Regions from separate parts of the Blautia massiliensis (ex Liu et al. 2021) genome, predicted to be linked through region 4. Evidence: predicted binding sites of a transcription regulator. Region 4 holds the regulator's gene; each other region holds the start of a gene.
The links. Region 4 encodes Rex, which represses fermentation and respiration genes when NADH is low (regulators of the CRP and FNR family bind a similar motif). Its sites were predicted from a motif close to ATTGTTAANTANTTAACAAT; they were not measured.

Region 1 (8,292 bases), on a different contig from region 4:
ACAAATGAAACAACCATTGCAACCTACGGACTTCAGAAGATTCTGGGAGACGGAACGATTTTACATGCACTCCTGATCATTATGAACAAAGTCGGAAGCGCGGTATTTGATAACCTGCCGCTGATCTTTGCAGTAGGTGTGGCCATCGGTATGGCAAAAAAAGAGAAAGAGGTAGCAGCTCTTTCTGCACTGATCGCTTACTTCGTTATGAATGTAGCCATCAATGGTATGCTGGTAGTAAATGGTAAGATCACAGCAGACGGACAGATCGCAAAAAGCGTTCTGGAAGGTACTGTAACCTCTGTCTGCGGCATTCAGTCCTTACAGATGGGTGTGTTTGGCGGTATCATCGTCGGCCTTGGTGTTGCAGCTTTGCACAACCGTTTTCATAAGATCGTGCTTCCAAACGCACTTTCCTTCTTCGGTGGTTCCAGATTTGTGCCCATCATTTCCACCATTGTATATATGTTTGTGGGAATCCTGATGTATTTCGTATGGCCGGCAGTCCAGAACGGTATTTATGCTCTGGGTGGTCTTGTAACAGGCAGCGGCTATATCGGAACTCTGATCTTCGGTATTATCAAACGTGCGCTGATCCCCTTCGGACTTCATCACGTATTTTATATGCCATTCTGGCAGACAGCCGTTGGCGGGACTATGGAGGTTGCAGGCCAGATGGTACAGGGCGGACAGAATATCTTTTTCGCCCAGCTTGCAGATTCCGCAAATGTAGCGCATTTCAGCGCAGATGCAACAAGATATTTTTCCGGAGAGTTCATTTTCATGATCTTCGGTCTTCCGGGAGCAGCTCTTGCCATGTACCGCTGTGCAAAGCCTGAGAAGAAAAAAGCAGCAGGCGGACTTCTTCTTTCCGCAGCCCTTGCATGTATGCTTACAGGAATCACAGAGCCACTGGAGTTCTCTTTCCTGTTTGTAGCTCCTGCATTGTTTGCGGTACAGGTTGTTCTTGCAGGCGCGGCTTATATGATCGCACATATGCTGAACATTGCAGTAGGACTTACCTTTTCCGGCGGTTTCCTTGATCTGTTCCTGTTCGGGATCCTTCAGGGAAATGCAAAGACAAGCTGGCTCAGGATTATCCCGGTAGGTATCATTTACTTTATTCTCTATTATGTGATCTTCACCTTCCTGATCAAAAAGTTCAACTTCAAGACTCCGGGACGTGAGGATGACGACACAGAAACAAAGCTTTATACAAAAGCAGATGTAAACGCGAGAAAAGAATCCGGAAAAGCCGGTGAAGCAGCAGGAAGTACATCTGCAGACCCGGTAAGTGAAGCCATCACAGCCGGCCTTGGAGGAAAGAAAAACATCAGCGATGTGGACTGCTGTGCAACAAGACTCCGTATCACCGTCCATGATGCAGCAAGAGTTAACGACGACATTCTGAAAACAACAGGCTCCAGAGGAATCGTGAAAAAAGGCCAGGGCGTGCAGATCATCTACGGTCCGCAGGTAACTGTGATCAAATCCAAGCTGGAGGATTATCTGGAGACAGCGCCGAATGAATATTTTGAAGGTGCAAATGAGAAAGAAACAGACAATGCGGAAAATCAGGCTCAGTCTGATACAGAGCGTACAGCAGAAAGTACAGGTGAGGCTGCTCAGAACACAGCTCCGACATCCGAAGCCAGCACGCAGCCGGAGAAAAAGGTTCTCAGAACAGCGATTGTCTACAGCCCGGTAACCGGTATCGCTGCAGACCTTTCCACAGCGCCGGATGAAGGCTTTGCGGAAGGAATGATGGGAGAGGGTGCTGTAGTCACACCGAAGGACCCGGTGATCTGTGCTCCGGAAGACGGCGAGGTAGAGTTTATTTTTGACACAAAGCATGCCATCGGATTCCAGACAGATACAGATCTTCCTATGCTCCTCCATATCGGCATTGACACTGTAAAGCTGGAAGGAAAAGGCTTCGAGATCCTGGTAGAGCAGGGACAGCATGTAAAAAAAGGCGAGCCGTTGATGAAGATTGACATCCCGTATCTTACAGAAAACGCTCCGTCCTTATGTTCGCCGATCCTTTGCACAGAGATCGAGGATGATCAGAGAGTACGCCTTCTTGCCAATGGAGAGATCAAGGCAGGAGAGCCGCTGTTCGCAGTAGAGACTGTGGAAGAATAGGAAATTTTTCAGCAATAATATAGAAGATTGGTTTTGTGAAAAGCGCGCCTAATGCCCGGGCGCGCTTTTCCTGTGGCAAAGAAAATAACTGTCTGTCAGAAGGGCTTTACACAAAAGAAAGATTCTGTTACGATAAAGAAAATCAACAGCTGCAGATAAAAATGTCGACTGAAAATCCGGGGCAGACAGTGGTGGAATGTGGAAAAGCAGCAGGACATATAAAAATGGTGGGGAAAAAGATGTACAGAGTGAGCAAGGTATTGAACAATAACGGCATCATTGCCATAAATATGGAAGAAAACCAGGAATATGTACTTCTGGGAAAAGGTGTGGGATTTGGAAAGAAGGTCAGCCAGCGTTTTGAGGCTCCGGCAGACTGTACTATTTACAGGCTGGCTCAGGAGACAGAACGCGGCTCAGCAAAAGAACTGGCAAAGAGCGTAGCACCGGAATTTCTGGAGATCGCAGATGAGATATTGAGAGAAGCTGAGAAGACCTTTGGGGATACCATAGACAGAAGGATCCTGTTTCCCCTTGCCGATCATATTTCCTTTGCAGTGGGACGTATCCGGAATCATGAGCAGATCAGCAATCCTCTGACTGATGATATCAAGGTGCTTTTTTACAGCGAATTCAAGGTGGCGGAGGTGTTGAAGAAGATCCTGAAGGAGCGGATGGATATTGAGATCGACGAGCATGAGGTGGGATATGTGGCACTTCATATTCACTCAGCACTTGGAGATGAAAAGGTGTCTGTTGCCATGCAGACAGCAAGAACGGTACGGGAATGCATCGCCATGATCGAGATGGCCACAGGAAGAAAGATCGATGTGATCTCCCTGTCCTACAATCGTATGATGAACCATATCAAATATATGGTAGCCCGTGTCTCCACAGGGGAGACACTGAAGCTGGATATGAATGGATATATAGAAGAAAAATATCCGGAATCCTACAGGATCGCAGAGGATGTCTGCGAGAGCCTGGGCAAAAGCCTTGGGAAAAAGCTGGACCCTATCGAGATCGGTTATCTTGCCATGCATATTGAGCGGACAGTGGAACAATAAATGTAAATGGCTGATCCGCCTCAGGGATTTACACAATAAATTCAATAGCTTTTTTGACAGCAGTACTCATGGCAGTACTGCTGTTTGTGACTAAGCAGACCTCTCTCTGAGGGAGCGTCTCCTTAAGCTGAAGGGCAAAAATCTTCCCGTCATTGATCACTTCCCGGGCAAGGGGCTCGGGGTAAAAGCCGATTCCCAGATTGTGGACGATCATGGGAAGGACCTGGTCTGTAGTTGCTGCCTCGATGTCAGGATGAAAAGAAACACGGTTTTCCATAAAGTAATTCATATACATTTCTCTGGTGCTGGTCCCTTCCGCAAGACCTACAAAGGGCAGATCCTGAAGCTCATGGATGCTGATAGGGGCAGTGGTCAGATCCTTATATTTGCTTCCGCATACAAGGATCTCCCGGTAACGCAGGAGACTTTTTTTCTGTAAAGGCTTGCGGATGGAGATCGGAGTGGTGACAATAGCGAAATCCACCGCATAATTTTTCAGTGCCTGTACTGCCTGAGGAGTAGAATGGTTAAAGAGGCGCAGGCGAACATGGGGATATTGCTCGCGGAACAGCTCCAGCTTTTCCAGAAGGATCAGACGCAGGGCATTTTCGCTGGCGCCGATGGAAACCAGACCATGCTCCAGCTCTCCGTTCTGGCGGATCTCCTCCTCGCCGATGGACAGCTGCTCAAAAGCCAGGGCAACGTGTTCATAAAGCTGGCGGCCTTCCGGTGTAAGTGCGATTCCCTTGTTGGAGCGGAGAAAGAGCGTACATTTCAGCTCCTGCTCCAGGTTGTTCATACAGCGGGTGATATTTGGCTGGTTGTTGTGAAGAGCTCTTGCTGCCTTGGTAAAGCTCTTATACTGGGCTACATAATAAAAGATCCGGTAGTAGTCGTAAGTGATCATGTATTGTCTCCATCCTGTGATATGATTTTAATATGTTTACGATATTAATAATACTTTTTACATTTGCTTCTGAGCAAACTATAATACACCCGAGGAAAAAAATCAATGACAGGAGTGATTTAGAGTGGTTTCAGGAGGCGGAAAGCTGCAAAATGCGGACCGGCAGATGTCAGAAGCTTTTATCACAAGTGTATTTCTGGCAATGTCCGGCGGATTTCAGGATGCCTGCACATACTTTACAAGAGATGAGGTGTTTTCCAACGCCCAGACAGGCAACGTGGTTCTGATGAGCCATAATTTTATGACAGGACAGTGGGGAGACGGTTTAAGGTATCTGTTTCCTGTTTTAGCCTTTGCCATTGGTGTTGTAGCGGCGGAGCGAATCCAGAATACCTTTAAATATGCAAAAAAACTTCACTGGAGGCAGATGATCCTGCTGATCGAGATCCTGATCCTTTTTGTGGTGGGATTTATGCCGGGAGAATTGGATATGCTGGCAACCGCACTGGTATCCTTTTCCTGCGCCATGCAGGTACAGACCTTCCGGAAGGTGGGCGGTTATTCCTATGCAAGCACTATGTGCATCGGAAATTTACGAAGCGGCACGGCGGCGTTGTCCGTGTATTGTCGTGAAAAACGTCCGGAACAGCTGAAGCAGGCTCTTTATTATTTCGGGATAATTTTCTTTTTTGCCATTGGAGCCGGTGGCGGAGGAAATCTGTCCATGAGGCTGGGGATCCCGGCAATCTGGGTATCGGATGTTTTGCTTCTGATCAGCTTTATTCTGATGTTTTCCAGTAAACATAGAGATTAGAAAGGGTGAGGAATTGTGGAAAACAGTACATTATTCCCAAGAGAGGAAAAGGCGGAGCTTTTATTTGAAAAGATCCTGAAGGATCCGGAGGCGTGCAGACGGCTGACGGAGACCTTCTATGAATCCATGGATGCGGATACAGACATAGAATGCGGATATCTTCCTCCGGAAAAATTCGCCTATGCATTGCTGGACGCATATAAAAACCGTGATCTGACTGCTCTCCTTATGGCGATCTGCCAGAACAGTATGTTTGATCTTCTGCGAAATTCTTTTCTGGCACCGTTCAGGTTCAATGCAGATGGACAGGAGAATCCGGTATTTCTCACAGATGAAAAAGGAAATTTTCTGCGGGAAAAGGGAATCCATGTAAGTGACAGGGATTACGACCGGTTCCGCAGGATATACAGGGAGAAGCAGGGCGTAAAGATGTATCTGGCGTATGGCTACCGGAAGCGCCATGCCTATGATGAAGATACCATGGAAGTAGAAGAGTACAAAATGGGCGAACATATCGGTGTGCTGCTGGTGTATGAGCTTCCGGACAGCGTAAGGGAAAAGGAAACGGAGGCACAGGCCTATGCGGCTGTATGGGATATCATGATGGTAATTCAGAAGAAGCTTCCAAGAGCTTTTGTGTATTATGGGCAGGATTCTGTGGAGGATGGTGGCAAACGTTATGACGGACTGGGCGTTTTTCTCCCCATCCATAAATTTGCGGACCGCCTGGAAAAAATGATCGGGATCGCTGATGAGATCGTAATGAAATAGAATGTACAAAAAAGGACTGCTTTTGTATTGCTCCGGTTATCAGAAGGATAGCTGATGACCGGAAGTTACAGAAAGCAGTCCTTTTTGTATGCCCATCAGGTGCAGTAGCGGAACATTTTGTCCGTAAGGATCCTGGCGAAAATAAGGCCCAGGGGAAGAGAAACGATGATCAGGATCGCAGCTGCAAACCAGGAGGCGGAAACTCCAGACGTAAAGTGTTGGACAGTGCGCCGATGAAGGCGGCAGCTGCGGCTAGACGGACAGGGCTGTTGAACATGACCGAAAAGCCGAATACCCCGCAGAAGCTTGCCAGAAGCCGGAACAGGATTCTCTGAGATGCCGAAAGCTCCAGAGGCAGGAAATCCACAGGCTTCAGATGAAGAAGCAGTGCCATCAGCCAGGCAGAGACAGCAGCCACCATTACAACAATAATGGCGTAGGCCAGTCGTTCCAGACCGGAACGCATATCCAGCTTGGCAAGGTCGATCCCGCTTGTGATAAACGGAAAGCCCGGAATGATAAACAGCATGGAACAGATGTATCCGGCCTCATGCTGGACGGAAATGTGGAACAGAAGCTCTGCCAGCTTCAGGAAGCCTGCATATACAAGACAGGCGGAGGAAACAGAAACTGCAATGCACATAAACAGAGTAAAATGATGCTTGCCAAGCTTGCAGCGAATGGCGTTTCCGATGCCTGCGCCTGCAAAAGCCAGGATCATTTCCAGCGGGCCACCGCCCAGAAGAAAAGTAAATGCACCACAGGCCAGTGCAGAAGCCAGTCCCAGGGCTGCAGGGGAATAAAGCCCGTGGATCCGCTCGATCTCATCTAACTGACTGTGCAGTGTTCACCGCTCATATGGATACCCTCCGCAGGAAAATCACTGACAAAATGTTCCAGCCTGTTCAGCCTGGAAGTATTTACGCCGGTGGTAGCCAGACTAAGTGCATGGGAAAAACTGCTCTCACCGTCAAAGCAGGTGTAGCTTATAGACATCAGTCCGATATCTGCGGAGCAGGTGATGCCAAGTGCTTCTGACAATGTATTCATGGAACTCCGTACCCGCCAGGCACCGGTCCCACAGGAGAGAAGTATCATGCCTGTACGGCCGATCAGGGAAGCTTTTTCGGAAAGAGAAGCTTCGGTGATGGGCTGGCTGTTCCTGGCGCTTACATAGTTGTGCCAGGGGATTTTCATATGATTACGTTTAACCGGAATATCTGACACGGAAATCACTTCTTTCTATATATTAAAATTATATAGTTATTATTATAAATATATATAATAACTATAATCAGATATATTGTAGCCATTATTCTGAAAAAGTCAAGCATAGATGGAGTAAAATCTGACAGTACCAAAACGTCACTGTTAAAGATTTATCATTTTTTTGCGGAAAATGAATTTTTTTGGTTGCTTTTACGTACAATTTATGTATAATTGTGGATAGGGATGTTGGAATGACCAATTCCTATGGCAGGATGACAAAAACCTGCAGCAGTAGGTGGCTATCATAATTACTATTAAAGAAGAGAGGTAAATGTTAAGATGGCAAAAATCGATTTAACAAAGTATGGTATTACCGGAACAACTGAGATCGTGTACAATCCTTCCTACGAGACATTATTTGAGGAAGAGACCAAACCGGAGCTTGAGGGATTTGAGAAGGGTCAGGTCAGCGAGCTTGGTGCTGTCAATGTAATGACAGGTATCTACACAGGACGTTCTCCTAAAGACAAATATATCGTTATGGATGAGAACTCCAAAGACACAGTTTGGTGGACATCCGATGAGTACAAGAACGATAACCATCCGGCAACTCAGGAAACATGGGAAGCAGTAAAGGACATCGCAAAGAAAGAGCTCTCCAACAAGAAACTTTTCGTAGTAGATGCATTCTGCGGAGCTAACAAAGACACACGTATGGCTATCCGTTTCATTGTTGAGGTTGCATGGCAGGCACATTTCGTAACAAACATGTTCATTCAGCCGACAGCTGAGGAGCTTGAGAACTTTGAACCGGATTTCGTTGTTTACAATGCATCCAAGGCTAAAGTTGAGAACTATAAAGAATTAGGACTGAACTCTGAGACAGCTGTAATGTTCAACATTACAAGCCGTGAGCAGGTTATCGTCAATACATGGTACGGCGGAGAGATGAAGAAAGGTATGTTCTCCATGATGAACTACTATCTGCCGCTGAAGGGCATCGCTGCTATGCACTGCTCTGCAAACACAGACCTTAACGGAGAGAACACAGCAATCTTCTTCGGTCTTTCCGGAACAGGTAAGACAACACTTTCCACAGATCCTAAGCGTCTTCTGATCGGTGATGACGAGCATGGCTGGGATGACAACGGAGTATTCAACTTCGAGGGTGGATGCTATGCTAAGGTTATCAACCTTGACAAAGAGTCTGAGCCGGACATCTACAATGCGATCAAGAGAAACGCTCTTCTTGAGAACGTAACACTTGATGCTGAGGGCAAGATCGACTTCGCTGACAAGAGCGTAACAGAGAACACACGTGTTTCCTATCCGATCAACCACATCGAGAACATTGTTCGCCCTGTATCTTCTGCACCGGC
Region 2 (8,292 bases), on a different contig from region 4:
TTGCAAATGTGGTATTGCTGGATTCTAATTTTGCAGCAATGCCGGAAATTGTGAATCAGGGACGCCGGGTTGTAAATAATATCCGTACTGCGGCATCTATGTTTCTGATCAAAACGATTTTTTCCGTGTTGCTGTCACTGATCACGATCTTCTTCGGGGATTCTTATCCCTTTGAGCCGATCCAGATGTCTCTGATCAGTGCCTGTGCTGTTGGTATTCCTACATTCCTTCTGGCACAGGAGAATAATTATGAGAAGATTGACCATACATTTTTGCGTCATGTATTTATGAATGCATTTCCGGCTGCTGTGACCATCACGGGCTGTGTGTTCAGTGTGATGCTGGTATGCCAGAATGTATACCATTCCAATGCTATGCTGAATACAGCCTGTGTGCTTGTAACAGGATGGAATTATATGGCGGCACTTAAGACAGTTTACGCACCTCTGAATAAGTATCGAAAGGTGATCATTTACAGTATGCAGGTGATCTTTTTCGGTGCGGCGGTGGTTCTGCAGAATCTTCTGACACTGGGATCGCTGGAATTCGGAATGATCATTCTGGTGTTCCTTCTGATGACATTTTCTCCGATCCTGATCGATGTGATCACGGCCTGGCTCAGAAATATTTACAGTCGTTCGCTGGATAGTGGGGAACAGGGGAAATTTGCTGCATTTATTGATAAACTGAGAAAATAATAATATGAGAAATAAAAAAGGACACTGCCCGTTGAAAATGGCAGTGTCCTTTTTTGCAAATAAACTGTGAAGCAGTTATCCAGTTATCCGGTGCAGAGCTGTGTAGAGAATGCAGATTGTGGATATCCGCCTGACAAAGCTATTATTTTGTGTGCATAAGCCAGATAAATCCGAAGGCCGGGATCTCTACAGCCTGTGCGTCTCTCTGAACTCCTGTGAGAAGATCTGTGTAGGTACCGTCCTGTTCGTTGATCCAGGCTACCTTATCCTGGTCGCTGAAGTTGTAGATGCAGATCAGCTTTTCTTCAGAAGTTTCTCTTACCAGGGCAAGGAGAGCTTTTTCCCAGGTTTCCAGTGTATGTGCAGAAACTTCAGGTGCAAATACCGGATGGCTGGCACGGATGGATTCCAGCTGCTCAAGGCTGTTGAAAATGCGTCCCTGGATCGTTTCGGTATCGGCTCTGTTCCGGGCAAGTGCCCAGTTGAAACGTCCGTTGTGGAGCCAGCGGGGATCAGCTGCTTTGGAAATGTCGGCTTTATAGGTGTAGTCATTCAGCTGTCCGACCTCGTCACCGCTTCGAAGTACCGGAATTCCGGGGAGGGAAAGAAGCAATGCATGAAGTGCTACGTCATAGCGGATTCCCCGGCTGACACCCTCCATATTTCCTTCATAATCAAAACGCTCGATTCCTGCAAGAGATGCGGTTGTTCCGCAGAGCTCCGATTCCTCGGTTTCCGGATTCACATAAATATCACCCCGGGCAAAGGAATCAGGGAAAATACCTGCCAGGAATTCATTCAGATAATCTCTGTGAGGCCCTTCTGTGATAAAGCTTCCTTTCAGGAAATCATAGTCCAGATTCCAGCGTACCGTGTTGCGGTTACGGAGGTAATTCTGGAATACCGGTGCCTGCGGAAGGTCTGCAGCTCTGTCGATTCCCCGTCGGAGAAGGGCAGTGTCCTTTGTGGCAACGGTATGCCAGAGATCGGACATCAGCTGGGTGCTGTTTACAATGTGAAGTTCCGGCATATCGGAAGTTCCGCCAAATGCAGCAGCCTCTGCAGGTGGGCGGTCTGTTTCGCCAAGGAGAAGAATTCCGGGGCATACGATCTCACACACCATTCGGGTCATACGCAGCAGAGAGTGAAGCTTCCAGAGATTTTCTTCCGGCATCATCGGAAGGACACCAAGGCTGAATATAGAAGCACCTTCATTTGCAAGCTCCAGGATCTGAAGAAGCATTGCATTGAAATAAGCCGGAGTCTGGAGCACACATGGCGCACCGGACTGTGGGTCATCCACAGAAAGACTTAACGGGATCTCAAGAGCCAGGCGGATACCTGCTTTCCTACAGTTAGCTGCAAGTGTGTACAGATCTTCGGAGGTTCCGATCTCCGGGATAATGCGAAGGGAGCAATTGGAGGTTGCCTGGAAAAGATCTGTCAGGTACAGAGTGTCTGCGTTACATTCGCTGATATAGTCCAGCTTATCGGACAGCCCGGAAAGAGTATCTGCGAAGTCAGCAGGATTTACAGCCATTCCGGTGAAAGTAGTCTTACGGAACCAGTCAGGATCTGCAGCGCAGTTCTGGTCGGCTTCCTTCATGAAAAGAGAACGCTCACGGTAGATTTCTTTCATCTTTTTTGTGAGGCTTGAGAATGTGCCGGCAACTTCCGGATGATTGCGGAACAGCTCACAGTAGAGCCATTTCAGATCATTGTAGTAGTATTTCAGACGTTTCTCGTAGAGGGCATCGTAAGCTGTGTCCTCCTTGGAAGTTTCGACTTTCAGAGGCTCGGTCTTGGAAGTAGTAACTTTCGCCGGTTCAGTCTTTGAGGTCTCAACCTTGATCGGCTCGGTCTTGGAAGTCTCGACCTTGATCGGTTCGGTCTTGGAAGTCTCGACCTTGATCGGTTCGGTCTTGGAAGTCTCGACCTTGATCGGTTCGGTCTTGGAAGTCTCAACCTTGATCGGCTCGGTCTTTGAGGTCTCAACCTTGATCGGTTCGGTCTTGGAAGTCTCAACCTTGATCGGCTCGGTCTTGGAAGTCTCGACTTTGATCGGTTCAGTTTTGGAAGTTTCGACTTTAAGCGTTTCCTTCTTTACGGTTTCAAGTTTTTTCACTTCGGCTTTAGCATTTTCAACAGATTTGGCAGCACTGGAACTGGTGCCGGCAGCAGAGGTATTTTTTTTCAGCTGCTTTTCTTTTTTTGCCTGCATGGCAGCTTTCTTTTTCTGGAGTCTTTTTGTTGACATATAGAGTTCCTCCTTAGATAAAATGATATTTTCGGTATAAAAATGTAAACTCTCTCACCGGAGAGAGAAACAGAGCTACAGCTTATGAAAAACAGGACGGCGGTTTTTAAATACAGCATAATAGGAAAAACCACATTCACGGAGAACATCAGCCGACTTGTCAAAAGCATAGCCGATCTTATCCGGAGTATGGGCATCTGCACCGATGGTGATGATCTCACCGCCAAGCTCACGGTAACGTCGGATAATATTGACACATGGATTCGGTTCACCAAGCCCGTAGTGATAACCGCCTGTGTTCAGCTCGATTCCCACATTTTTGCGGATCAATGTCCGTAGGATCTCGTCCAGGATCTCCTTATATCTTCCATAAGAATACTGACGGTTCTGATTTGGACCATAACGTACTACATAGTCGATATGTCCGTACACATCCATCTCGTCAAAAGCAGCGATATTTTCCAGGATGGATTCAAAATATTCCATGTAGCATGCGGATTCCTTACGGCCCTCAAAATAAGAAGGATAATAAGGATCGTATCCGTGCACCACATGGGAGGAACCAATAACGAAATCAAAGGGAACTTCTTTCAGAAGATCGGAAAAAGATTCTGCAAGCTGAGGCTGAAGTCCAAGCTCGATCCCGAAGTTAACCTGGATCTGGTCTTTAAAAGCATCCGCAAGACTCTCAAGTTTCTGGCGGTATGCAGGGATGTTCAGGGAAAAATCAAGATTTTCCGGAGTATCGGGATAATCCGGATCAAAATGTTCAGTAAAACAGATTCCCGTGAGACCCTGGTCTGCGGCAGTCTGGATCATTTCTTCCATCGGTGTATCGGAATCTGCGGAAAAAGAGGAGTGCATATGGCAGTCCCATAAAATTTTCTGGTCCATTTTGTACCTCCATATTCAAGCTTTTATATTCTGTGACAATGATCGTATCTGCCTGTTATGAATCCGGGAAAGTCAAACTCCCAGCGGGAATATAGATATCCGTTTTGGGAATCAGCAGGACAGAACTTTCTATCAGAGAATTATAGCACATTTTTCAGAAATTTTCTTAATATTTATTTTAATGTTCTTTTTTATAAATAGCTCTTGAATTTTTGTTTGGAATTAGGTACAATATGAAACAGGTTGATGTTTCTTTAACAAAGGAACGATTTAATCACCATTCAATTCATAGGAGGAATTTATCATGGCAGTAAAAGTTGCAATTAATGGTTTTGGACGTATCGGTCGTCTTGCATTCCGTCAGATGTTTGGAGCAGAGGGATTCGAGGTTGTAGCAATCAATGACCTTACATCTCCTAAAATGCTTGCTCACTTATTAAAATATGATTCTACACAGGGAAGATATGCTCTTGCTGATACAGTTAAAGCAGGAGAGGATTCCATCACAGTAGACGGAAAAGAGATCAAAATCTATGCTAAGGCTAACGCTGCAGAGCTTCCATGGGGAGAGATCGGTGTAGACGTAGTTCTTGAGTGCACAGGTTTCTACACATCTAAAGACAAAGCTCAGGCTCATATCGATGCAGGTGCTAAGCACGTAGTTATTTCCGCTCCGGCTGGAAACGACCTTAAGACAATCGTTTACAACGTAAACCATCAGGGTCTTACAAACGAGGACAAGATCATCTCCGCAGCTTCCTGTACAACAAACTGCCTTGCACCAATGGCTAAGGCTCTTAACGATCTTGCACCGATCAAATCCGGTATCATGTGCACAATCCACGCTTACACAGGCGATCAGATGACACTTGACGGACCGCAGAGAAAAGGCGATCTGAGAAGATCCCGTGCAGCTGCAGTTAATATCGTTCCGAACAGCACAGGTGCTGCTAAAGCTATCGGACTTGTTATCCCAGAGCTTAACGGCAAACTTATCGGTTCTGCACAGCGTGTTCCTACCCCAACAGGTTCTACAACAATCCTTACAGCAGTAGTCGAAGGAAATGTTACAAAAGAGCAGATCAACGCAGCTATGAAAGCAGCTTCTAACGAGTCCTTCGGATACAACGAGGATGAGATCGTATCCAGCGATATCGTTGGTATGAGATTTGGTTCCCTCTTCGATGCTACTCAGACAATGGTACTTCCACTTGAGAATGGCACAACAGAGGTTCAGGTAGTTTCCTGGTATGACAACGAGAACTCCTACACAAGCCAGATGGTTCGTACAATCAAGCATTTCGGAAGCCTTCTGAACGCTTAATTTTCAGCGAACGAGTGTAGAAGAATAGACTCAGAAAGGGTCCGGTCTGAAGAGGACCGGGCCCTTTTTTTCCAAAAGATCAAACAAAAGAATATCTGAGGAAATGACTGTTGACAGAGCGGACAACAATACCGCTCGCCCTTATTGATCTGCTTCCGGCAGAAATAAAAGTTAAGGAGATATAGAAATGCTGAACAAAAAAAGTGTTGACGATATCAATGTAAAAGGACAGAGAGTACTTGTAAGATGTGACTTTAACGTTCCGCTTCAGGATGGAAAGATCACAGACGAGAATCGTCTTGTAGCTGCTCTTCCTACAATCAAGAAACTGATCGCAGACGGCGGAAAGGTTATCCTCTGCTCCCACCTCGGAAAACCGAAGGGAGAGCCGAAACCGGAGCTTTCTCTTGCACCTGTAGCTGTTCGTCTTTCTGAGCTTCTTGGACAGGAAGTGAAATTTGCAGCAGATCCTGAGGTAGTAGGACCAAACGCAAAAGCTGCTGTAGCTGAGATGAAGGATGGCGATGTAGTTCTTCTTGAGAATACACGTTACCGTGCAGAAGAGACAAAGAATGAAGATAAGTTCAGCGAAGACCTTGCTTCTCTTTGTGATGTATTTGTAAATGATGCATTCGGAACTGCTCACAGAGCTCACTGCTCTAACGTAGGTGTTACCAAATATGTAAAAACAGCAGTTGTAGGATATCTGATGCAGAAAGAGATCGATTTCCTCGGAAACGCTGTAAACAATCCGGAGAGACCATTCGTAGCAATTCTTGGCGGTGCTAAGGTTTCCAGCAAGATCTCTGTAATCAACAACCTTCTTGACAAGGTAGATACACTGATCATCGGTGGTGGTATGTCCTATACATTCTCCAAGGCTATGGGCGGACATATCGGAACATCCCTCTGCGAGGATGATTACCTTCAGTATGCTCTTGACATGATAAAGAAAGCAGAGGAGAAGGGCGTGAAGCTTCTTCTTCCTGTAGATAACAGAATCGGTGATAACTTCTCCAATGACTGCAACATCCAGGTTGTAAAACGTGGTGAGATTCCGGACGGATGGGAAGGAATGGATATCGGACCGGAGACTGAGAAGCTTTTTGCAGACGCTGTAAAAGATGCCAAGACTGTTGTATGGAACGGACCGATGGGATGCTTCGAGATGCCGAACTTCGCACATGGTACAGAGGCAGTTGCAAAAGCTCTTGCTGAGACAGACGCAACAACAATCATCGGTGGCGGCGATTCCGCAGCAGCTGTAAATATCCTCGGATATGGCGACAAGATGACACACATCTCCACAGGTGGCGGTGCTTCTCTTGAGTTCCTTGAGGGCAAAGAGCTCCCAGGTGTAGCAGCAGCTAACGATAAAGACTGATAAAAAATAAAGTGTTCCAAGAACACAAAAAAGGAGATAAAACCATGGCAAGAAAGAAAATCATTGCTGGAAACTGGAAAATGAACATGACACCAAGCGAGGCTGTAAAGCTGGTTGAGACTTTAAAACCGCTTGTTGTTAACGACGAAGTTGATGTAGTATTCTGCGTACCGGCTATCGACATCATTCCTGTTGTTGAGGCAGCTAAAGGAACAAACATCCAGGTTGGCGCTGAGAACATGTACTTCGAGGAGAAGGGTGCTTACACAGGCGAGATCGCTCCGGCTATGCTCGTAGATGCTGGCGTTAAGTACGTAGTACTTGGACATTCCGAGAGAAGAGAGTATTTCGGTGAGACAAACGAAGACGTTAACAAAAAAATGCTTAAAGCTTTCGAGCATGGTATCACACCGATCATGTGCTGCGGTGAGACACTTACTCAGAGAGAGCAGGGCGTGACAATGGACTTCATCCGTCAGCAGGTTAAGGTTGGATTCCAGGGTGTTACAGCTGATCAGGCTAAGACAGCAGTTATCGCTTACGAGCCGATCTGGGCTATCGGAACAGGTAAGACAGCTACAACAGAGCAGGCTCAGGAGGTTTGCGCTGATATCCGTAAATGTATCGCTGAGATCTATGATGATGCTACAGCAGCAGAGATCCGTATCCAGTACGGCGGATCTGTAAACGCTGCAACAGCTCCTGACTTATTCGCTCAGGCTGACATCGACGGCGGACTTGTAGGCGGCGCTTCCCTGAAACCAGATTTCGGAAAGATTGTAAACTACAAATAAGATCCATTTAAAAAGGGGCTTCGGCCCCTTTTTTTATATCTACTTATAGAAAAAATCAGAAAAACTCTCCCTGACACGGATAACACAGCCAACAAAAAAGCTGCATCTGATCACAGTCAGAGAGAGTTTTTCTTATCTTCAGAGTAAGGATTGTTTTTCTCTGAAGCTTTTTCTGTATGTTCGTTCCTTTCGTCAGGCTCGGGAATGTGTTCCACAATGTCCTCGATCTCGCAATGGAGAATGGAACACAGCCTGTCTATGGTATAAATTTCAACATTTTTATTTTTTCGAAGTCTGTCCAGAAGTGAACGGGTGATCTGGTAATGTTCATAAAGATCATACTGAGTGATCCCACGCTCCTTCATCGTGACCCAAAATCTGTCATATTTTATCATATATATATCCTGTCCGATTCATCCTTGAATTAATCTTATTATGAAGGTAAAATTGGAATTACAACAGTGTCCTTATATCGACACTACAGAAAGGAGAAGCAATGAGGAAGTTTTTTAAAATCTTAATTTCAGTGGTGATCACACTGTATTTTTCAGCTACCATGTTCTACTGCTTTGTGGCAGGAACACCGGATGACGGAAAAGGGGCGGTGATCTATATGATGTCAGCAGCAGGCCTGTCGATACTGTTTCCGGCTTTTACCTGCGGCTGCATTCATTACATCCTTTATCTAAGAAAAAAAATGGATGAAAGGAGCAAATGATCAGGATTTATGGTATGATAACAATAAATATCTGGCAGGGTATGTCGTTTCAGAAGACGGTTATCTGATAACGGCAGAAACGCATCAGATGGCTGTGCTGTGATGCAGCCGTTACGTATTATAATAGAAAGAAAGCCTGCAGCTGTGCGTAAGACGCTTATATGATCATTTGCGGAGGATTTTATGGGGAATATTCTGGATTATCTTGACTGGAGAGGAGATC
Region 3 (8,292 bases), on a different contig from region 4:
CACAGAATATATGCAGAAGATCAGCCACCAGGAGCTTCTGATCTATCACCATTTCACTGAAAAGCAGCCTGATATCCAGAGATCAGTGAACTCTCTTTTTGATTCTTTCTGGCAGAGAAAGCCAGGATATGAGCTGATTGTGTTTGGACAATTTTACCACTTTTTCGGATTGGTTTTTGGTAATCATTACTACCTGGAAAGCCTGCGGAAAACCAGACGAGATTACAAGCGCATTGTCCAGCTGAAGCAGGTCGTGGAATTTATTGAAAAGAACTATGCCAGCCCTATTACCCTGCAGGAGCTTTCCGCTTCGGTTTCCATGTCTCCCAAATATTTCTGCCGGTTCTTTTCCGAGATGACGCATCAGACACCAATGGATTACCTCAACCGCCAGAGGATCGAGCAGGCCTGCTGCCAGCTGGCTACCACCGATGATTCCATCACGGAGATCGCCTACCGGAATGGCTTTAACGATCTGAGCTACTTTATCCGTACCTTCAAAAAGTACAAGGGGATCACCCCCGGCAAATATAAAAGGCGCTGAAATATTTTTCCACGTCTTAATGGCACATACCAGAGTATTACATGACAAAAAGCAGGATTTCGCACATATTGCGGATATCCTGCTTTTTGAGGAATTGGGCTGTTATATGTAAATACAGCTTTTTCGGCCTGGCGGAGAACAGTCATGCCGGAACGGATTCCCGTTTTGCAGACGGGCTATGTTCATGTCTTTATGAATACATGCTACTCTTCTGTATGAGAAAAAAAGCCGGCAGGGCAGATTTTCTGCATGAAAAAGCCGATGCAGATCGTGAAGGAGCCTGATCTCTATTCACGCAGTGACCAGCACCAGATTATGTCTTAATTGAAAGCGGATACGATCATCCACCTCACTGCTTGCTTCTGACCAACGGATATCTCACACAGTCGGTCCATCTACTCGAAGGGATTCCACTGCTGCATAGAACTCTGCTTGCGAAATGCCTGTACGCTGCACCGGAACGTGCAGCAGAAATATGATACAGTTAAAAACGATCCGGCCGCACTATAGCCGCCGGATGTTTCCTGCTTGTCTTATTCTAACAAATGCCTCTTTAAAATGCAAGAAATTTCAGAACATTTCGCTCTTCATTTTCCGACGGCAAAAGTCTCTTTCCTACAGATTTTTCACCGCGTCTATAAACCTTTTTCCGTATTTTTCGTACTTGTGCCTGCCGACTCCTGTCACATTCAGCATTTCCTCCTCGTTTCCGGGCTTCAGAATGCACATATGGATAAGGGTTTTGTCGGAAAAGACCATATAAGGGGGGATTTTTTCCTCTCTGGCAATCTCCAGGCGAAGAGCACGGAGCTTCTGAAAAAGGGGCTCATCCTGTTTTCCCAGCTCCCCGACTGCAGATTTCGGAAGTCTGCTCCGTTTCTCTTTTTTCTTCGTCTCCAGCTCTTTTGACATTTTCATTGTGAGGATATGCGCCTCCTCCAGAAGTGACCTGGAAGCGGCGGTCAGCTTCACAATCGTATATCCGTCATCCGTCAGATGAAGATATTCCTTCAGTACCAGATAATTAAAGATCTGCCGCAGCCGGTGTGCAGGAATCTTTGCACAGACTCCATATTCCGGATTTCCATCCATCTCATACTGCCGGATCTTCGCCGTAGATGCACCACGCAGAGTATCCAGAATCACGGTCACCCCATATCTCTGACCACTGCTTTCCACGCACCGGATCATTGCCCTGGCCTCCCGGCTCACATCCTGCTCTTCAAACTCGGTCTGGCAGTTCAGGCAGTTTCCGCAGTAGCTTTTTCCGTATTCCCCAAAATATTTCAGGATGTACTCACGCAGACAATCATGGGTAAAGCAGTAAAAGGTCATCTGCTTCAGCCTCTCCTGATCACGCTCCCGGACAAGGCGCCAGGCTGCCGCTTCCATTTCCTGGTTATCCTGTCCTCTCTCGATAAGATACTGATTGGTAACCACATCCTTCCCGCTGTAAAGCAGGATACATTCCGCAGGATCGCCGTCACGGCCCGCACGGCCTGCTTCCTGATAATAGCCTTCCATGTTCTTCGGCATATTATAATGAATGACATAGCGCACATCGGACTTGTCGATCCCCATTCCAAATGCATTGGTGGCTACCATCACACGACAGCGGTCATAGATAAAATCATCCTGATTGTTCCGGCGTTCCTCATCGGAAAGTCCTGCATGGTATCTGGTAGCCGTGATGCCGTCACGGATCAGCTTTCCACAGACCTCCTCCACCAGCTTTCTGGTGAGACAGTAGATGATCCCACTGTCGTCCGGATGCTCCAGTATGTAATCGTGTACTTCCTTATATTTATCTTTCGGTGTTTTCACTGCAAAATAAAGGTTTTCCCGGTCAAATCCTGTGGTTGTGCAAAAGGGGGCCTGAAGCCCCAGAAGTCTTGCAATATCCTCCCTGACCTCCTTCGTGGCTGTAGCTGTAAATGCACCGATCACCGGTCTTTTTGGAAGCTGTGCCACAAACTCTGCGATCTTCAGATAGCTTGGCCGAAAATCCTGTCCCCACTGTGATACACAATGCGACTCATCCACTGCGATCATGGAAATATCCGCACTCAGCGCAAAATCCAGAAACGCCTCTGTGGTAAGCCTCTCCGGTGCTACATAGATGATCGGATATCGTCCTGCCTTTGCGTAGCGCAAGGCTGTGAAATACTGTCCCTGTGTCAGAGAACTGTTGAGGTATGCTGCTGAGATACCGGCCTGGTTCAGGCTCCTCACCTGGTCCTTCATAAGAGAGATCAGCGGTGATATTACCAGTGTGATCCCTTTCATCATCAGTGCCGGTACCTGATAGCAGATGGATTTTCCTGCTCCGGTTGGCATTACAGCCAGAACATCTTTTCCTGCAAGAAGCGCGTCGATCACCGCTTCCTGCCCTTCTCTGAATGTATCATACCCGAAATGGGTCTTTAAAAGTTCCTGTTTCGTCATAAATCGACATGATCCTTTCTGTTACATTCCCACCGGAACTGTAACGCTTCTCTTTTTCATTGTCGAATCGCTGCTGTTTTCTGAACATTTTATTTTAACATATTTACAGATAAATTGCCAATTGATACAAAAAAATCACAAAGTACTTCCTACCTGCTTTCATGCTATAATGATATAAGAGAAAGAGTCTGTTCATACTGTCCCGTAGCAGCGGACCATGAATTCATGGAGTACCCGGTCCTCTGTTCCGTAACAGCCGGAATGCTCATAAAAAAAGGAGGGTTTGTTATGTGTAAAAGAAAAATAAAAACCATCGAAACAATTTTTTTCCTGATTCTTTTTTCCTTTATTGTACTCCTGCTTCCCCAGGATGCCCACGCCAGAGTCCGCGTCGTGACCAAAGGAACCACTTCCACCATCCGTGATACCGACGGTGTGATCGAGGATGAGTTTTCAGACATTAATTTCCCGATCAACATCAAAAATGCAAACTGTCAAAAACGGATCTATGCCGTGACAGTCCGTGTAAGCTTTTATTCACCCAAGGGAGTCATCCCAAAAAGCACCACATTTTCTATCGATGGAATCAATGTGGTTAAGCTGAGCACTTCAAATTATACACCGCTGGCATACAAGGAGACTTTTTTCACCTACGATGACAACCTGGAGGATGGCTACCTGGAATTCGATTTCGGCAATAAAGAATGTCCGGTACCGGTAGACTGTGACTATGAGGTCACCATCAAACAGGCAGTTCCGGAAATTTTTATCACCAACAACAATTATCTGAACCAGAGCATCCGAACCGGAAAAACCACTTCCATCGGAATTGAGATTTCTGATCCTTACGTAAAAACCATCAGCAAATCAAAATTCAAGGTTACTTCTTCCAACAGCTCTGTTCTCAAGGTACAGAGCATCACTCAGGATTCCAAAAAACGCAGCCGTTTCACAGTTACCCTGAAGGGCATGAAAGCCGGATCCGCAAAGATCACTTTATCCTACCCAAAGGCCACAGCCTGTAAGCTGACCGGAAAAGTAACCTCTCCTTCAAAAACCGTAGCAACCTTCCGTGCTTCCAAAACTACACTCAAGGTTGGCTCCAAGGTCAGCATGCGCTCCCTTATCAATCTAAAGGGCGGTACCAATCTGACCATCAAAAATGCAAAATCCAGCAATCCTTCTGTACTTACCATTTCCGGAAACTATCTTGTCCCAAAGAAAAAAGGGTCAGCCACAGTTACCGCAAACTTAAACGGTGTCAATCGTAAGATCACTATTACCGTATCCGCACCGGCCGCCAAACCTACCGTCAAAAATCTGAAGATCAGTGTTGCCGGTATCAAGTATGGCCCCAATGACATGAAGACCTATTATACCTTAAAATTCACCAATACTTCTGCGAAAACCATCACCACCGCAAAAGTACAGATCACCACAGGTTCCGGTATCTATGACCAGATGTACTGGACCAAGAATCTGACACTGAACCTGAAGCCCGGAAAAACCATGACAAAGACCTATTTCATCCAGAACATGGTCCAGGCACCGGAGAAAAGCGATATTTCCATTAAGTGCCTGAAGCTTAGCTGGAAATAAAACATTTCTCATTTTTCTGTTTATTTTTATCAATTGACAAATACTCGATTCCCATTTAACATAAATTTATCAGACCTGGCAGATGGCTTCTTATCCATTTGCCAGGTTTCACATCAAATAAACGAGGAATCTGAAATGGCTGAAAAAAATACTCAGGAATTACTGACAAAAAGTGATAAGACCAAATACCGTCTGGCAAAATCCATGAAAGAATGTATGCAGTCTTCTTCTGTGGAAAACATCACTGTCAAACAGATTGCAGAAAACTGCGGACTTACCAGGCAGACCTTTTATCGGAATTTTCTGGATAAATATGATCTGATCAACTGGTATTTCGATAAGCTTCTTGCAAAATCTTTTGAACACATGGGACAGGGAAAAAACGTTTACGATGCTCTGGTCAAAAAATTCACCTACATTGAGGAAGAACGTACATTTTTTTCTGTTGCTTTTCGATATGATGAACAGAATTCTCTGCGCCAGCATGATTTTAAGCTGATTCTTGACTTTTATGAGAACCTGATTTGTGAAAAAGCGGACAAACTTCCATCCCAAAATACCCACTATCTTCTGGAAATGTACTGCTACAGTTCCATCTACATGACAGTCCAGTGGGTTACGGGCAAAATTGTGTGTAAACCGGAAGGATTAGCCTCAATTCTGGTTGATGCAATGCCTGAAAAGCTCAAAAAGCTCTTCTTAGAATTGGAAATTCTCAACTAAAACATAATAATTTTTTTGGTAAATATTTCTAAAGTTACAGAAAACGTTACACTCAACCGATTCTGTAACTTTCTTTTTCGCTCTGAAATTGTTAATATAATATCAAAGATATGGCGTGTACAACGCAGAAAGGGATGTAAAGAATTATGTCAAACAGAATTAACTTAAACGGAACTTCTTATCATGGCGCAGGCGCAATTGCCGAGATCGCAAACGAAGCAAAAGCTCACGGATTTAAAAAAGCATTTGTGTGTTCCGACCCGGATCTGATCAAATTCAACGTAACAAGCAAAGTAACTGACATCCTTGATAAAAACGGCCTGGAATATGAAATTTACTCGGATATCAAAGCCAATCCTACCATCCAGAATGTACAGCATGGCGTAGAAACCTTCAAAAAATCCGGTGCTGATTATATCATCGCGATCGGTGGTGGTTCTTCCATGGATACTTCCAAGGCAATTGGAATCATCATTGCGAACCCGGAATTTGAAGATGTGAGAAGCCTCGAAGGTACTGCTCCGACCAAAAAGCCTTGTGTTCCGATCATCGCTGTTCCGACAACTGCCGGTACTGCTGCCGAAGTTACTATCAACTACGTTATCACAGATGTTGAGAAAAAACGTAAATTCGTATGTGTTGACCCACATGATATGCCGATCATCGCAGTTGTTGATCCTGATATGATGTCCTCCATGCCAAAAGGACTGACCGCTTCCACAGGTATGGATGCTCTTACTCATGCAATCGAAGGCTACACAACAAAAGCTGCCTGGGAAATGACAGATATGTTCCATCTGAAAGCAATCGAGCTAATCTCCAAATCACTTCGCGGCGCTGTTGAAAACACTAAAGAAGGCCGTGAGGGAATGGCTCTCGGACAGTATATCGCAGGTATGGGATTCTCCAATGTAGGTCTTGGTATTGCTCATTCCATGGCGCATACTCTGGGCGCTGTTTATGATACCCCGCATGGCGTTGCATGCGCTATGATGCTTCCGATCGTTATGGAATATAACCAGGAATGCACAGGAGAAAAATATCGTGAGATCGCACGTGCAATGGGTGTTAAAGATGTAGACTCCATGACACAGGAAGAATACAGAAAAGCTGCTATCGATGCAGTTAAAAAACTTTCTGTTGATGTTGGAATCCCGACAAAACTGGATGCTATCAAAGAAGAAGATCTTCAGTTCCTGGCAGAGTCCGCATATGCAGATGCATGCGCACCTGGAAACCCGAAAGATGCAAGTGTGGAAGATCTCAAAGCTCTGTTCAGAAAGATTATGTAATTGAAACGCAAATATATCATTGATATTGCTCATCTATACAGTAGGCAGGTCCCAAGGACCTGCCTACTGTATATGTTCCTATTTGCTTTTAATTTGTAACTCTGATATTTTTCCCTGCACCTTTTGCCCGAAGGATCTTTTTATAAAGACTGTTCTTCTGCTTTGGTACTTTTACCGTGCAGTTGAATTTGATTCCTTTAAATGCACTATTTCCTGTACGATTCATGGAAAGACTTTTTGTACTGATTTCCATGTTGCTCAAAGCTTTACAATTCAGAAATGCTTTCGCCCCGATCGTTGTGATATTTGCTCCCATTTTCACTGACCTTAGTCTGGCAGCTCCGGCAAATGCAGAAGTACCTATGGATGTGATCCTGTAAGTAACGCCTCCGATTTTAACTGTTGCTCCGATATTCAATGTCGTACGTGCAGTTTTGTCTGTGACTCCGTTTACACTCACTGTCCCTTTTCCATTTGTTGCTGCTCCTGTCACTTTATATTTCACTTTATTTACTGTAATTAACGCATTTTTTGCCAGTGTGATCTTAAATGTTTTTGTAACCGTTCCACTGTATTTTCCTTTGCCCTTGATTATGACCTGTGCAGTTCCAATGTTTCGATTCTTCTTATAAGTTACTGTATAATCCACATCTTTCTTCAACGCTGTATTTCCAGCTTTTACTACAGGAACCGGTGTTCTGGCACTGCCGTTATAGGAGACACTGCCCGCGCTAAGATAAACATTGGGACCGCTAAGTTTTCCACCGAGACTGTTAAACTGAATTCCTTCTGTCTTTTTTGCATACTCTTCTGCAGCTGTACTGACATATCCGTATAACTGAAATTTTTCCTTCGGGAAATATGGCACTGCTGATATATAATAAACACCCGGCCGGGTTTTGTCCGCAACTTTCGTAAGTTTCATGCCAAGTGCATGAATACCAATCCGCTTTACTCCTGACGGAACTGTGATCTTCTTTAATTTCGGACAGTCTCCAAATGCCCTCTCCGCAATTTCTGTAACTGAATCACCTATTTCCACTTTTTCCAGATTTTTACATCCTTCAAAAACCTCTGCCCCAATCTTACCACTTTTTACAGTTACCTGTTTCAGATTCGAAAGCTGTGCGTGCCACAGGCATCTTCCGTCCTCACCCAGAAATGGTACTGTCAACTTCTCAATACCACTGTCATCAATAAACAGACTGGAAAGCGTTTTTACACTGTCTGGGATTACCAGTTCTTTTAACGCTGGAGTCTCTTTAAATGCGCCTGTGCCAACGGATGTAATACCATCACTCAATATCACAGAGGAAAGATTGCTGCAGTTTGAAAAACAATACTGTGGAATAGCAATTTTTCCTGAAATTTTCGCACTTTCGAGGTCTTCGATCCCGGAGAAAGCATTACTTAAAAGTTTCAACTGACTGTCACCTTCTACAACTACGTGCTTTATGCTTCCGTTCAAATTGTCAACTTCACAGACCCCTGGTCCGACTTTAAGTGTATCCAGATTATCAAACCAGCCTTTCACTTTTCCCGCCTGAATCTCAACTGTCTTCAGATTTTTACAGTCGTCTGCCATTCCTCCATCAAATACAGTTTCCGCTCCGGTTACCGTTACTTTTTCAAGTGATGGTAAATTCCACAGGATATCACTTCCAATTTCTTTCAACTTCGGTGGAAACA
Region 4 (8,020 bases):
CTGAAAGAATTATAATTTATTTTTTTGTAACCGATTTTGTGTTCAAGAAGGGAGATCAGCAGCGTGAGCAGGATTCCGGAAACAGAGAGAAGAATTCCGGCGCGGATTCCCGGGCAGATGTAACGAAGCTCGATCTGGTTTTTCCCTTCTGTCAGAGGAATAGAATACATGCAGTCATCCAGAAGGCCGGCAGTAATCTGCTGGCCGTTTCTGTATATTTTCCAGCCTTTGTCATAAGGGATGGAGAGATAAAGCAGGGAGCTGGAATCAGCAGCAGTACAGGAAACGGAAACATGCCCGTTTTCCAGCTGGAACTCTTCCACAGCTCTGCCTGAAATCTCCTTGGAAACAGCGGCAAGGGCATCTAGATCCAGCGCATAAAACTGTTCGCCCCCATCCCGGATGAAATATCCATTATCTGAATGGATGGAAACTTTTGCATAAGTGGCTTCGGAAACTGTTGGAATATAAAAAGCTGAGGGACTGAGCCACCAGGAATAACGGCTGATATAGGAGTCATTTACATTTAAAGAGGCATTTTCCATAGGAGAATCCCAGGGTATGTTTCCATATAATGCGTAATTTCCCTCCGGAACAGAAAGGGTGTATACCTGGTCAGTGCCGGAATCTTCTTTGGAAGAGCAGGTATAGGATAACGGCCGATACAGAGAAACCGGATGTCCGCACAGAATGCTGTACAGATAATTCTGGTATACAAACGGGTCATCGGTCTGCGGAGTCTGTATGGATTCCGAATTGTCATGATAAAGAAAGGCCATCGGCAGTGCAGACGGGTTACAGTATACGAACTTTCCGTTTTCCGCCTCTATAGAATCCAGTTTTGTCAGTCCGTTAACGGGATAGGCAGACAAGGTATATTTTACTCCCAGCAGAGCATCTGCAGCAATGACAGGAGAGTTGGTAATGTTCATATTCAGACCGTTTTCGCGATAACCGATACGTTCCAGAAATTCTCTCTGTGTATCGTCCGGGGAGGAAGTATAACCGGAAATGGAACGGTAATTATAAGCCAGAGCTTCGTTATAATTTGCAGTTGCACCGTCAGTGTACTGAATCTTTGTGGAAGTCTGTGAAATCCGGTAAATGGAACTGTCCGATTCCTTGATTTCTCCGATCTGTTTCTGGGAACCCTGAGAATAAGCGGTGTACTGGCTGTTTTCGTCTGCATGGTAATCATTCATCAGAAAGCTGGCGTTAACTGCCAGTTCTGAAAGGATGATTCCTGTACAAAGCAGAGTGATAACTGCTTTTTTCCATGATTTAAAATTCCGGCTGTACATAAAAAGTTTCACAGAAATCAAGGTAACTGCAGCGTAAAAAACGGTCAAATAGATTTTGGATGTATGTTCACCGGGGTGAATATTATCCAGAAAAAACAGAAGAACCGAAAAAATAATCCATCCTCTGGAAAGAAGAACTGCGGTATGGCCATCCAGGTAAATCAGATAAAAACAGGCAGCCAGAAAGATCAGAGCGGCAATTCCCACATAGGAATATCTGCACCAGTAACTTTCCACAGTTTTGAACAATGAAAATACCATATAAAAAGGTTTCCAGTAAAAAATCAGTGCTATGACAGCAAGAAAACAGGCCAGCAGACTTTTTTTCTGTGCAGATAGCGTAGAAGAAAGAAAAAGGGCAATAACCGCCAGGATTACCAGAGTCCCACAGAACAGAGAAGTACTGTTTGGAGTACTGTGCGCGCCCAGGTGGTAACTTTCCAGAATGGTGGGAAGCTGTCCGACGAAAGAAAAATCCTTCAATGCCGCGAGGTCCAGAGAACCACGGTTGGAATTTCCCATGGCAAGTACAGTGGGCAAAAACAGAACCGCGCTGCACATAAGGCCCAGAAACATGGAGAGGCCATAACGGAATATCATGACCAGGGCATTTCGTGGAACATGGCTGTGTTTTCTGGATGATCCCAGAAAATATAAGGCAAGTTCAAAAAGAAACCACAGGGCGGAAAATACACAGTTGATACCACCACTGTACCAGTTAAAAAGAATCGACAATGCCACCCAGACAGAAAGCTTCCAGATGGATGATCCGTGTATGATCTGGTAGACCCCCAAAAGAATCAGCGGAAGAAGATAGACACCGTCAATCCACATGATATTACTGCTCTGGACAATGGTATACTGGCAGAGACCGTAACAGCAGGATAAAAGGACAACAAAAAAAGTTCTTGCAGATTCCGTGTTTTCTGTCAGATATTTCCGGAAGCGGTTCACAAGAAAAATACTGAAGGTCATGGAAGCCAGAGATACTTTCAGCAGTACCAGGATGTCAAAAAATGAATGGAGATTTTCTTTTGGAAAAAAGACACTCAGAAGCATAAACGGGGAGGAAAGATAATAGCTGAAAACAGCGATATTGGTACCTCCCAGTGTTTTTCCAAATGTATAAAAAATGCTGTTTTTCTGCGCCAGAACATCCTTGAAATAAGCATAAAAATCCAGATACTGAATGCTGGCATCATCCACAGCCAGTGATTTGTTGCCAAAAGGGGCGTAGCCACAGGTGATAAATAAAATCAGTAAAACTGCAAAAGTAAGACCAAATGCAGAAAAATAAAGGTGTTTCTTTTTCACAGGTTCCTCCTCCGGGTGATGATAACAGAGCTGGCCGTCAGGCCAGCTCTTCCCATTTTTCATAAAGTTCTTCCAGTTCTTCCGAAATGGCAGCTTTTTCACGGCTTAATTTGGTACATTCCGCTACGTTGGTGCAGACATCCGGGAGAACCATGGTATTGTCAATTTCCTTATCTCTTGTTTCCAGTTCCTCAATGCGGGCTTCCACTTTTTTCAGCTCTGCTTCCCGTTTTCGTTTCTTCGCCTGTTCTTCTTTCATCTGCTGCCAGGAAAGTTTGTTTTCGGAAACAGTTTTTTCTTCCTGAGGGGCCTCGGGAGAATCAATTCCCGGAGCATAGGCACTGGTCAGTTCTTCTTTTTTCTCCAGATAGTAATCATAATCGCCAATGTAATTGACTACGGCCTGATTGGTGAGCTCCATGATCCTGGTTGCGGTCTGATTGATGAAATAACGGTCATGGGAGACATAAAGAACTGTACCGGTGTAACTTACCAGTGCTTCCTCAAGGATTTCCTTGGAAGCGATATCCAGATGGTTGGTAGGCTCATCCAGAATCAGGAAGTTGGCTTCGGAAAGCATCAGCTTGGCGAGGGAAACACGGCCTCTTTCTCCACCAGAAAGTGCAGAAATTTCTTTAAATACATCGTCTCCGGTAAAGAGAAATGCTGCAAGCATATTTCGGATTTCGGTCTCTGTAAGAGTCGGATATGTATCGGAAATTTCCTGGAAAATAGTTTTATCCATATGAAGAACATGATGTTCCTGATCATAATAACCGATCTGTACCTTGGAACCAAGAGAAAATTTTCCGGCATCTGCTTCGAGAAGACCGTTGATGATCTTTAGCATGGTAGTTTTGCCGGTTCCGTTGTTTCCGATCAGTGCCACACGTTCGCCACGTTTGATATCAAAAGAAATATCGGAGAACAGAGTCTGTCCCGGAAATGCTTTGGAGAGTTCCTCCACATGAAGGACATCGTTTCCGCTTAATACACGGGGTTCCAGGGAAATCCGCATACGATCCTGAATTTCCAGAGGCTTTTCGATACGCTGTACACGATCCAGCATTTTCTCACGGCTTTCGGCACGTTTGATGGATTTCTCTCTGTTAAAGGATTTCAGTTTGGCAATGACAGTTTCCTGATGTTTGATGTCCCGCTGCTGATTTAAGTATGCCTTGTACTGGGCATCGCGTAGCTGGGCTTTTTTAAGGGCATAGGCAGAGTAGTTTCCACTGTAGACACGGGTCTGTCCGGCCTCAATCTCCACTACCTTTGTGACAACTTTATCAAGAAAATAACGGTCATGGGAGACAATAAATACAGCTCCCGGATAATTCAGAAGATAGGTTTCCAGCCATGAGATACTTTCCATATCCAGGTGGTTGGTAGGCTCATCCAGAAGCAGGATATCCGGTTTGGAGAGAAGCATCTTGCCAAGGGCAACACGGGTTTTCTGTCCTCCGGAAAGAGTCTCGATCTGTTTATCAAAATCCTCTTCTGTAAAACCAAGACCCTTTAAAACACCGGTCAGTTCACTTTTGTAGGCATAACCGTTTTCCAGTTCAAACTGATGGGTAAGACGGGTGTAAGTCTCCATCAGACGGTTCAGGTCCTCGCCCTGTACATGGTTCATTTCCTGCTCCAGATTACGGATGCGGCGTTCCATATCAATGATGTGCTGCTTGGTGGTAAGAAGTTCTTCATAAATCGTATGGTGCCCGTGAATGTCCTGATACTGGGCCAGATAGCCGATATTTTTGTCACGTGCAAGAACAACATTGCCGGAATCAGCGGAAATTTCCTGCATGATGATCCGAAGAAGGGTTGTTTTTCCTGCACCGTTGCATCCGATAAGGGCCGCTTTTTCCCGGTCTTCAATATGGAAGGATGCGTCATTTAAAATTACTTTTTCGCCAAAGGCTTTGCATATATTTTGACATGATAAAATCATAAAAACTGTCCTCCTGTATAAAGAATTGTCTCTGTCTGGTCATAAAACAGGGAAAATCCTCCACCTATTATAACGGAAACCGCCAGGATTTCAAAGAAAAAATCAATTATTAGAAAAATTATAAGGAAATTTGTACAGAATAGACAACTTTAATTGACAGGAAAATGTCAATTCGTTATAATTAACCTAGTGTAAGGTAAGGAGGAAAACTATCGTGGAGACAAAACAAATCTCGAAAGCGGTGATTAAGCGTCTGCCACGCTATTACCGCTACTTAGGAGAGCTGATGGAAGACAATGTAGAACGTATTTCTTCCAATGAGTTAAGTAAGAAGATGCATACCACAGCTTCTCAGATCCGTCAGGATCTTAATAATTTCGGCGGTTTTGGGCAGCAGGGGTATGGCTATAATGTACATTATCTTTATACAGAGATCGGTAAGATCCTGGGACTGGATACCGTTCATCCGATGATCATTCTGGGTGCCGGTAATCTGGGACAGGCACTTGCCAATTATGTGGATTTTGAGAAGCGTGGCTTCAGGCTGGTTGGTATCTTTGACGTAAATCCTGTGCTTGAGGGCATCGCAGTCCGTGGACTTGAGATCCAGATGCTCAGTGAGCTTCCGTTTTTCCTGAGAGAGAATAACGTGGAGATCGCGATTCTGACACTTCCCAAGAATAAAGCCAAGGAAATGGCAGATATCCTGGTGGAGAACGGGATCAAGGCAATCTGGAATTTTGCACATCTCGATCTTGAGACACCGGATGATGTGATCGTAGAGAACGTTCATCTTTCCGAGAGTCTGATGACACTGTCTTATAATCTCAGCAAATACAGGCAGGAACATGTGGATAATTAAGAATTGTTAAGCTGCCGGAAACGGCAGCTTTCTCTATGACAGAGGGGAGGCAGAAGACAGAATGAAGAAGCTTGTTACCTGCAAAGAAATGAAGGATCTGGACTCCACAACGATCCGTGAGATCGGAGTTCCCTCCGAGGTTCTGATGGAGCGGGCAGCACTGAAGGTGGTAGAGGAAACAGAAAAGTATCTCCAGAAGGACGAAAGGATCCTGGTAGTCTGCGGAAGCGGAAATAATGGCGGTGACGGTATCGCTGTTGCCAGATTGTTCCATCTGAAGGGGATCCGGGTAGAGTTTTATATGGTCGGAAACAAAGATAAAATGACCAGAGAGACAGCTCTTCAGTATAAGATCGCTTCCGGTTATCGTGTCCCGGAGGTGAATAACCCGCAGTGGAGTGAATATACTACTATAGTAGATGCCGTGTTTGGGGTAGGCCTGACGCGTCCGATCGAGGGGCATTATGCTGATATCATCCATGAGATGAACAGTGCGAGGGCCAAAAAGATCGCAGTTGACATCCCGTCAGGAGTGAACGGAGATACTGGCCTGGAAATGGGAATTGCCTTCAGCGCCGATCTGACTGTCACATTTGCCTACCGGAAAAGAGGTCTTTGCTTTTATCCGGGAAGACTGTATGCAGGAAGGATCGTTACCGCCGATATCGGGATCTATGAGCAGGAAGCTGTGACTGCATCTGCCGCCTGTCTGGAAAATAAAGATCTGAAGCTGTTTCCGGAACGTGATCCCGGCGGAAACAAGGGTACCTTCGGAAAAGTGCTCTTTGTGACCGGAAGTGAGGGAATGTGCGGAGCCGCTTATTTAAGCGCCAGTGCAGCACTTCGTGCCGGTGCGGGAATGGTAAAGATCCAGACTGTGGAAGCCAACAGGATCCCACTGCAGATACTCCTTCCGGAGGCTATGGTCTGCAGCCGCTTTGATCAGGAATCCAATGAACAGCTTCTATCCTGGTGTGATGTGATCGTGATCGGACCGGGACTTGGAACATCAGTGGCCAGCCGTGAGAGAGAACAGTGGTTTCTCACGGCGGCTGCCCGGGAGAAAAAGCCGCTGATCCTGGATGCGGACGGCCTGAACCTTCTGGCTGCACATCCACAGTGGTATCAGTATCTGGGAGAGCATGTAGTCCTGACACCGCATATCGGAGAAATGAGCCGGCTCAGTGGCAGAACGATCCAGGAGATCCAGCATGAGATCGCAGATACTGCACTGAAATGTGCTGCGGAAACAGGCTCTGTGTGCGTATTGAAGGATGCATGTACGGTGATCGCAGATGAGAAAGGCCAGATGTATCTGAATCTTTCCGGTAATTCCGGAATGGCAACTGCAGGAAGCGGAGATGTGCTTTCCGGGATCCTGGCAGCAGTGTTATGTATGTATCTGAAAACGGAGGAACAGCCTCCCATGGTTTTAAAGGCCGCGTTAGGTGTTTATCTTCACGGACTATGCGGTGATCTTGCAGCCGCTGAAAAAGGAAAGCGCAGTATGCTGGCAGGAGATATCATAGAATATCTGCCCAAGGCATTAGCTATAGGTGAAGAGGAGTCGGGATTATGAAAAAATACGAGAGAGTAAAAGCACTGGTATCACTGGATGCCATTGCCCACAATTTTGAGGAAATGCATAAAAATGTCAAAGAAGGGACAAAGATCATCGCTGTGATCAAGGCAGACGGTTATGGCCATGGTGCCAGAGCTATTGCCCGTCTGATCCAGGACTATGACTATATCTGGGGATTTGCAACAGCTACTGCAGAGGAGGCACTGGAGCTTCGGCATGCAGGGATCACCAAGCCTGTCCTGATCCTTGGCCTTGTATTTGAGGAATATTATGAGGAACTTGCAGCCAATGATATCCGGATCACCATATCGGATCTTAATACAGCAGCAGAATATGCAAAAGCAGGTGCACGCATTGGAAAAAATGTACATATTCATCTGGCTCTGGATACGGGAATGACAAGGATCGGATATGCGGATATTCCGGAAAATGCGGTAAAGATCGAAAAAATCTCAAAAATCCCGAATCTGGTGATCGAGGGAATGTTTACTCATTTTGCCAGGGCGGATGAGACCGACCGTTCTCCTGCACTGGTGCAGCTGGACCGTTATCTCCGTTTTGCAGAGCTTCTGGAAAAAAGAGGCGTTCATATTCCGGTACGTCACTGCTCCAACAGTGCAGGTATCATCCGTGTTCCGGAAGCAAATCTCAATGTCGTTCGTGCCGGCATCACCATTTACGGTATTTATCCGTCAGAGGAGGTAGAACGTGATATTGTGAAGCTGACACCTGCAATGGAGCTGAAAAGTCATGTATCCTATGTGAAAAATGTGGAACGTGGAACAGCGGTAAGCTATGGAGGAACGTTTGTTACAGAACGCTTTACCAGAATGGCAACGATCCCCGTAGGTTATGCAGATGGCTATCCGAGACAGCTTTCCAATAAGGGCTGGGTCCTGATCCGGGGCAAAAAAGCTCCGATCCTCGGACGTGTCTGCATGGATCAGTTTATGGTTGATGTCACAGATATCCCGGAGGTGAAGGCCGGGGACGAGGTCACTCTGATG

Region 1: a site for Rex is predicted at 7,072-7,091, ahead of pckA (phosphoenolpyruvate carboxykinase (ATP)). Genes of this name have one in related genera too.
Region 2: a site for Rex is predicted at 4,092-4,111, ahead of gap (type I glyceraldehyde-3-phosphate dehydrogenase). Genes of this name have one in related genera too.
Region 3: a site for Rex is predicted at 5,399-5,418, ahead of fucO (lactaldehyde reductase). Genes of this name have one in related genera too.

Annotation. Positions count from the first base shown of each region.
Region 1 covers NZ_JBQHWA010000001.1:130,793-139,084, reverse strand. The annotation lists gene ACTNDQ_RS00630 (PTS transporter subunit IIABC) at 1-2,145, shown strand, start outside; gene ACTNDQ_RS00625 (PRD domain-containing protein) at 2,385-3,212, shown strand; gene ACTNDQ_RS00620 (LysR family transcriptional regulator) at 3,241-4,119, opposite strand; gene ACTNDQ_RS00615 (YoaK family protein) at 4,286-4,933, shown strand; gene ACTNDQ_RS00610 (DUF4866 domain-containing protein) at 4,949-5,704, shown strand; partial or broken gene ACTNDQ_RS00605 (threonine/serine ThrE exporter family protein) at 5,800-6,901, opposite strand; gene pckA (phosphoenolpyruvate carboxykinase (ATP)) at 7,253-8,292, shown strand, end outside.
Region 2 covers NZ_JBQHWA010000005.1:4,512-12,803, reverse strand. The annotation lists gene ACTNDQ_RS02695 (HAD-IC family P-type ATPase) at 1-698, shown strand, start outside; gene ACTNDQ_RS02690 (alpha-amylase family glycosyl hydrolase) at 841-2,955, opposite strand; gene ACTNDQ_RS02685 (histidinol-phosphatase HisJ family protein) at 3,031-3,849, opposite strand; gene gap (type I glyceraldehyde-3-phosphate dehydrogenase) at 4,154-5,173, shown strand; gene ACTNDQ_RS02675 (phosphoglycerate kinase) at 5,361-6,557, shown strand; gene tpiA (triose-phosphate isomerase) at 6,602-7,351, shown strand; gene ACTNDQ_RS02665 (helix-turn-helix domain-containing protein) at 7,468-7,746, opposite strand; gene ACTNDQ_RS02660 (hypothetical protein) at 7,848-8,069, shown strand; gene ACTNDQ_RS02655 (Mbeg1-like protein) at 8,253-8,292, shown strand, end outside.
Region 3 covers NZ_JBQHWA010000001.1:25,052-33,343, forward strand. The annotation lists gene ACTNDQ_RS00110 (AraC family transcriptional regulator) at 1-544, shown strand, start outside; gene recQ (DNA helicase RecQ) at 1,160-2,989, opposite strand; gene ACTNDQ_RS00120 (hypothetical protein) at 3,278-4,588, shown strand; gene ACTNDQ_RS00125 (TetR/AcrR family transcriptional regulator C-terminal domain-containing protein) at 4,724-5,311, shown strand; gene fucO (lactaldehyde reductase) at 5,458-6,603, shown strand; gene ACTNDQ_RS00135 (leucine-rich repeat domain-containing protein) at 6,692-8,292, opposite strand, start outside.
Region 4 covers NZ_JBQHWA010000013.1:894-8,913, forward strand. The annotation lists gene ACTNDQ_RS06870 (inositol monophosphatase family protein) at 1-15, shown strand, start outside; gene ACTNDQ_RS06875 (YfhO family protein) at 1-2,615, opposite strand, end outside; gene abc-f (ribosomal protection-like ABC-F family protein) at 2,653-4,569, opposite strand; gene ACTNDQ_RS06885 (redox-sensing transcriptional repressor Rex) at 4,784-5,431, shown strand; gene ACTNDQ_RS06890 (NAD(P)H-hydrate dehydratase) at 5,493-7,010, shown strand; gene alr (alanine racemase) at 7,007-8,020, shown strand, end outside.